Regions from separate parts of the Micromonospora sp. CPCC 206061 genome, predicted to be linked through region 2. Evidence: riboswitches for the same ligand, from Rfam matches in the RefSeq annotation. Region 2 holds a riboswitch; each other region holds the start of a gene.

Region 1 (2,256 bases), on a different contig from region 2:
CGACACGGTGCCGCAGCAGCAGCCGCGGCAGACCGTGACGGTGACGCGGTTCACGCGGAGCGGGCGGACGCCGGGGCGCGGCGGGGCACCAGCGACAGCGCGAACGTCAAGCCGAAAACCGTCCACAGTGCGGTCAGCTCGCCAAGCGATGCCACCCGGAAGTCCCACAGCAGGTCGGCCGGCATGGTGTCGGGCACCGGATCTGGGTTCGGCGGCCACGTCATGAGCAGCGCGACGTATCCGATCGCGGCGACCGCGACGGCGGTGGCCGTGCGGTGCTGCGCCGGCCACGAGCGGCCGGCGAGCCGGTGGTGCACCAGCAACGCGAGCCACGATATGGCGATCGCCGCGGCGATGAGGGTGAGGTACTGCACCGTGCGCTCGGTCACCGTGTCGGGATCACCGACGCCGGGTGGGTTCGCCGGGTACTTGACCGCCGGCAGGAGCGCCACCGTCACGAATCCGAGGAACGCGAGCAGTGCCGCGCGGCCGAAGTCGGTGCTGGCCGGCAGCCGGTGGCGTACGCCGGCGAAGACCACGGCCACGACGAGCGCGAGGCACACCGCGACCGCGACCGCGGCGACCGCACCACCGAAGACCTGCGTGCCGCGGCTGAACATGGGCTCCTCGTGCGAGGCTTCTTCGAGGGCGATCGCCTCGTCGAGGCGCGGCTCGACGAGGAGCAGCCCGACCAGCGCGGCCGCGAGGCCCGCGATCAGGCCGCAGAGCGCCCCCCGGCGCAGCACGGCGCCGAGTGTCAGGGACGTCACGGGGGTTAGTGGCAGGGCACGCCGAGCGCGTGCCGGCCGTCGTGTGTGAACTCGTGCAGCTGCTCGGCGAACGCGGTGCCGCTGAGCTGAAGCAGCACGTAGATGACGCCCAGCGCGACAGCGACGAGCAGCCACGCGAAGACGGGCACGCGGATGGGAGCAACCGATGTGGAGGGTGCGGGCGACGACATGCCAGGTGTTCCTCTCGTCCATGCCTCGTGGCGATCCGGTCAATGCCACGGCCGGTCTCCTGGCTCCCGGATCAGCACACTCCGCTCGGCCTTCCCGGACCAGTGTCGGCCCAGTGGCGTGGTGAGCGGAGCGCTCCCCGGTCACAGTGGCGAGGACCACGCCGGATTCACACCGGCTTCCCGTACACCGTGGCCTGGGCAGCGTATCGCTTCCTCACCTGCACCGCTAGCATGGCCGAGCGAGCGTGTGACGGAGGAACCCGGTGCGAGTCCGGGACGGTCCCGCCACTGTGACCGGGGTCAACCCGGGAGTCAGACACTTCGGGCGCTCGGCTCATCCGCACCGATACGCGGGCGTGGACACCCGCGGAAGGGACTCGCGCACATGCCCGCGCCATACCCGTTCTCAGCCGTCGTCGGCCTCGACGACCTGCGCACCGCACTCCTGCTGACCGCAACCAATCCCGCGATCGGGGGAGTGCTCGTGCGGGGCGAGAAGGGGACCGCGAAGTCGACCGTGGTCCGCGCGCTCGCCGGGTTGCTGCCGGAGCTGGACGTCGTCACGCCGTGCCGGTTCGCCTGCGACCCGGTGGCGCCCGACCCGGAGTGTCCGGACGGGCCGCACCCCTCCGGCGTCGCGGCCCGCACGCGCCGTGCCGCGCTCGTCGAGCTGCCGGTTGGCGCGACCGAAGACAGGGTCGTGGGCACGCTCGACATCCAGCGCGCGCTCGCCGACGGCGTCAAGGCGTACGAGCCTGGGCTGCTCGCCACCGCCCATCGTGGACTGCTCTATGTGGACGAGGTGAACCTGCTCCCGGACCACCTGGTAGACCTGCTGCTGGACGCCGCCGCGATGGGACGCGCCCACGTCGAGCGCGACGGGGTGTCGGTGAAGCACGCGGCGCGGTTCCTGCTCGTCGGCACGATGAATCCGGAGGAGGGTGAGCCGCGCCCGCAGCTCGTCGACCGCTTCGGCCTCGTGGTGTCCGTCGGGGCGCCCACCGAGCCGGCACCGCGCGTCGAGGTGGTGCGCCGGCGGCTCGCCTACGACGCGGACCCGGACGGGTTCGCGGCCCGGTGGGCGGCTGCCGACGCGACGCTCGGGGAGCGGATCAGGGCCGCGCGGTCGCGGCTGCCCGGCGTGGTGCTGCCCGACGCCGAGCTCGACCGGATCGCGCGCCTCTGCCTGGCGTACGGGGTGGACGGGCTGCGGGCCGACATCGTGGTGGCACGCGCCGCGCTCACGCTCGCGGCGTGGCACGGGCGTGCCGAGGTGACCGCCGAGGAGGTGCGGG
Region 2 (2,256 bases):
CGTCGATGTGGAGGCCGAGTTCGCCGAGGCATACCGCGGTGTCACCGAACCTGCCGGTGGCGCCGGTCTTCGGGGCGTTGTCGAGGCACTGGTTGAAGGCGGCGTCGGAGAGTCGCCGGCCGTCAGCTGTCAGGAGCCCCGTCGATCACCGTACGGCTACTACGCCACCTGACCAGGCCCGGACGAGAACCCGACAGGACGCTACCGTCGCTGTCGGACCGCGAAATGGAGGTCGTCCGGGAGATCGCACGCGGCCGCACCAACCTGGAGATCGGCGCCGAACTGTTCATCTCCCTGAGTACGGTCAAAAGCCACGTGTCGACCATCCAGACGAAGCTCGGTCTGCGCAACCGCGTCGAGATCGCCGCCTGGGCCTGGGAGAACCGGGTCGTCGAAACCGCCTGACGGCGCGCTCCCGAGCCGAGCGACACACCCGACACACCATCTGGTGTTGTGATTTTGAGCTGACACCCATATATGGTGTTGCCTGCAGCTGGTTCGACCGTCCCGCCAGGACGGTCGAGGCAAGAGGGAACCCCGGTGTGAGTCCGGGACTGCCCCGCAGCGGTGAGTGGGAACGACCGCCGTCAACCAAGCACTGGGCCTTTGCCGGCCTGGGAAGCGACGGCCAGTAGATGACCATCCGTGGTCATGCCCGCGAGTCCGAAGACCTGCCAGCGCACCGCACGCCACCGGGCGTGCGGTGGTCGAAGGCCGCGCGGGACGGCCGACGCCATCAGCCGGTCCGCGCCACGGGCCGGTGGGGCGTCCCCCTGCGCACCGGCGACCTCGGCAGAAGCGGAGGGTAGGGGGACATGACAGTCATGCGGGTCCGCAAGCGCAACGGCGACAGCGAACCGGTAGACGTCAACAAGATCGTTAGAGCGGTCGAGCGGTGGGTGGACGACCTGGCCGAGGTTGACCCGCTGCGGGTCGCGACCAAGACCATCAGCGGGCTGTACGACGGGGCCACCACGGCCGAACTGGACCGGCTGTCGATCCAGACGGCGGCCGAGCTGATCGGTGAGGAGCCGCAGTACTCGAAGCTGGCGGCGCGGCTGCTGGCCGCGTTCGTGGACAAGGAGGTCCGCGGCCAGGGGGTGGCGAGCTTCAGCCAGTCGATCCGCCACGCGCACCAGCAGGGGCTGATCGGCGACGAGACCGCCGAGTTCGTGGCCCGCAACGCGCGCAAGCTCGACGACGCCGTCGATCCCGACGCGGACCTGCGGTTCGAGTACTTCGGGCTGCGCACGGTCGCCGACCGGTACCTGCTGCGCCATCCGCGGTCCCGGCTGGTGGTGGAGACGCCGCAGTACTGGTTGCTGCGCGTGGCCTGCGGCCTGTCCGAGACGCCGGCCGAGGCGATCGGCTTCTACCGGCTGATGTCCAGCCTGGCCTACCTGCCCAGCTCGCCGACGCTGTTCAATTCGGGCACCCGGCACACCCAGATGTCGTCCTGCTTCCTGGTCGACTCGCCGCGCGACGAGCTCGACTCGATCTACGAGCGCTATCACCAGGTCGCGAAGCTGTCGAAGTTCTCCGGCGGCATCGGCATCTCCTGGTCCCGCGTCCGCGGCCGGGGCGCGCTGATCCGCGGCACGAACGGCAAGTCCAACGGCATCGTGCCGTTCCTCAAGACCCTCGACGCCGGCGTGGCCGCGGTCAACCAGGGAGGCCGGCGCAAGGGCGCCGCCTGCGTCTATCTCGAACCCTGGCACCCGGACATCGAGGAGTTCCTCGAACTGCGCGACAACACCGGCGAGGACGCCCGCCGCACGCACAACCTGAACCTGGCCAACTGGATCCCGGACGAGTTCATGCGCCGCGTCGAGGCCGACGCCGACTGGTCCCTGATCGACCCGAGCGACGCGCCGGAGCTGCCCGACCTGTACGGCGAGGAGTTCGAGGAGGCCTACCGCGCGGCCGAGAAGAAGGCGGTCAAGACGGTCAAGGCCCGTGACCTGTACGGGCGGATGATGCGCACCCTGGCGCAGACCGGCAACGGGTGGATGACGTTCAAGGACGCGTCGAACCGGCTGTCCAACCAGACCGGCGCCCCGGGCAACACCATCCACCTGTCGAACCTGTGCACCGAGATCCTCGAGGTCAACGGCGACGACGAGACGGCGGTGTGCAACCTGGGCTCGATCAACCTGGGCGCGCACGTCACCGCCGACGGAGTCGACTGGAAGAAGCTGCGTGCGACGGTGCGCACCGCGGTCCTCTTCCTGGACCGGGTCATCGACATCAACTTCT
Region 3 (2,256 bases), on a different contig from region 2:
GGGCGCCAGTTGTCAGGGTCATCGGCTTTCGTATCCGTCCTCTGTGGCCAGTATCAGCTCGTGCGCTCCGGTGGGGCGGCCGCAGGCGCGTTCGCAGCCGGCCCAGTGCACTGGCAGCGAGGGCGCCGGCCGCCCACCGTGGAAGGCCAGCGCGTCGGCACGCACGTCGGCCAGCGACCGGGCGCACCCGGGTCGCCCGGCGCAGGCGGTCACACCGGCCCACGGCGAGCCGCGCTCGACCGCGAGCCCCACCGCCGCCAGATTTTCCAAGAGCCCGGCGTCCGGCAGGTCGGCGACGACGACTCCTCGCCACGGCGTGACGCACACCGACGACTGTCCGGACAGGACAGCGATGTGATCCGGTGTGAGCCGACCCAGCGGCACGGCCGCGCCGATCGCGACGTGGCCGTCGACCTGGCGCACGGCACCGATCGGCGGGCGGCCGGCGACGCTCACCGACGCACCCACCGATCCGCCGAGGCGCCGCGCCACCCGTGCCGGGCCGTCGTCCAGTTCGGACAGTCGCCACTCGTCGCTCCGTTCGGCGAGAAACGCGTGCGCGGCGGCCAGCAGCACCGGCACGGCCTCAGCTGGCGACACGCGCAGGCCGCTGTCGCGGCCGGCGAGCAGCACGGCGGCGCCGTGAATCGCGACGTCGGCGCCGAGTCCAGCGACGTCACCGCGCCCGTCGTCGAGCGCGAACAAGAACCGCCCGGGAAGCTCGGCCAGCGCCGGATCCGCGCACAGGGCCCGGTCCAGCGCCGTCGTCAGCGGACGCGCGTCTAGTACCCCGTGCCCGTCACGGCCGGTGAGCGGTGATGCCACGATGTTGCGTACCCGCTCATGGGTGTGCGACGGCAACAGGCCGACCTCCGACAGCCGCGCGGCGAGCGCCGTCTCGGCGCCCGGCGCCAGGCCGCGGACCTGGAGGTTACCTCGGGAGGTGACTTCCAGGCCGCCACAGGCGGCGACGGCGGCGAGCTGCGCGCCGGTCAGCCACCCGCCGGGTATCCGCACGCGCGCGAGGCCGCCGTCGGCGGCGGCGTGCACCTGGAGCACGCCGGGGCACGCGTCGGCGCGATCGCGGCTTGGTGTGAGAGGGCTGACCACGGGCCGGAGCATACGACCCGCTAAGCTGGCGGGCGCAACCCGCGGCGACAAGCGGAGGAAGCCGGTGCGAGTCCGGTGCGGTCCCGCCACTGTCACCGAGAGCCACGGTTCTCGGAAGCCAGACACTCCCGTCGCCGCGTTCCTACTGACCGAGACGAGGATCTCGGAGGGGAGCCGTGCCGCGTGTTCCTGCTGCTGTCGACGTCCGACACCGATCTGCTCAGCGCGCGTGCCAGCCGTGCTGACTACCGCCTCGCCAACCCGGCCCGGGTCACGATCGACGACCTGCCCGCGCTGGTCGAGGGCGTCACCTTGGTCGTGGTGCGTATTCTCGGCGGCCGGCGGGCCTGGGAGGAAGGGCTCGACGCGCTGCTGGCCGGTCCGCGTCCGGTCGTCGTGCTGGGTGGCGAGCAGGCGCCAGACGCCGAGCTGATGCGGCTGTCGACGGTGCCGAGCGGCGTGTGCGCGGAAGCTCACGCATACCTTGCGCACGGCGGTCCGGCCAACCTCGCCGAGTTGCACCGCTTCCTGTCCGACACCGTCCTGCTGACCGGTCACGGCTTCGCACCGCCCGTGCCGACGCCGACGTGGGGCCTCATGCGCCCGCTCGCCGATGGTGATGCGCCGGTGGTGGCCGTGCTCTACTACCGCGCGCACCATGTGGCGGGCAACACAGCGTTCGTCGACGCGCTGTGTACGGCCATCGAAGACGCTGGAGCGCGGCCGCTGCCGGTGTTCTGCGCGTCGTTGCGAACGCCGGAGTCCGAGCTGTTGGCCACGCTGGGTCAGGCGGACGCGCTCGTCGTGACCGTGCTCGCGGCTGGCGGCACCCGCCCGGCCGAGGCGGGCGCGGGCGGCGACGACGAGGCCTGGGACGTCGGCGCGCTGGCCGCGCTCGATGTGCCGATCCTGCAAGGGTTGTGCCTCACTTCCGGCCGCGAGACCTGGTCCGCCAACGACGACGGTATGTCCCCTTTGGACACCGCTACGCAGGTGGCGATCCCCGAGTTCGACGGGCGCATCATCACGGTGCCGTTTTCGTTCAAGGAGATCGACGAAGACGGGCTCACGGTGTACGTGGCCGATCCCGAGCGGGCCGCTCGAGTCGCCGGTATCGCGGTGGCCCACGCCCGGCTCCGGCACGTG

The links. A riboswitch is a leader RNA that binds a small molecule or an ion and turns the genes downstream of it on or off. The one in region 2 is predicted to bind cobalamin.
Region 1: another riboswitch for cobalamin. It lies ahead of V6V89_RS15490 (magnesium chelatase subunit D family protein); the one in region 2 lies ahead of V6V89_RS10630 (ribonucleoside-diphosphate reductase subunit alpha).
Region 3: another riboswitch for cobalamin. It lies ahead of V6V89_RS15465 (cobaltochelatase subunit CobN); the one in region 2 lies ahead of V6V89_RS10630 (ribonucleoside-diphosphate reductase subunit alpha).

The regions. Positions count from the first base shown of each region.
Region 1 is NZ_JBAKHX010000018.1:70,650-72,905, reverse strand. It holds gene V6V89_RS15505 (hypothetical protein) at 1-54, opposite strand, end outside; gene V6V89_RS15500 (CbtA family protein) at 51-770, opposite strand; gene V6V89_RS15495 (CbtB domain-containing protein) at 776-961, opposite strand; cobalamin riboswitch at 994-1,168, opposite strand; cobalamin riboswitch at 1,173-1,301, shown strand; gene V6V89_RS15490 (magnesium chelatase subunit D family protein) at 1,347-2,256, shown strand, end outside.
Region 2 is NZ_JBAKHX010000010.1:60,646-62,901, forward strand. It holds gene V6V89_RS10620 (hypothetical protein) at 1-1, opposite strand, end outside; gene V6V89_RS10625 (response regulator transcription factor) at 211-405, shown strand; cobalamin riboswitch at 478-693, shown strand; gene V6V89_RS10630 (ribonucleoside-diphosphate reductase subunit alpha) at 816-2,256, shown strand, end outside.
Region 3 is NZ_JBAKHX010000018.1:62,217-64,472, forward strand. It holds gene V6V89_RS15460 (precorrin-3B synthase) at 19-1,110, opposite strand; cobalamin riboswitch at 1,120-1,257, shown strand; gene V6V89_RS15465 (cobaltochelatase subunit CobN) at 1,294-2,256, shown strand, end outside.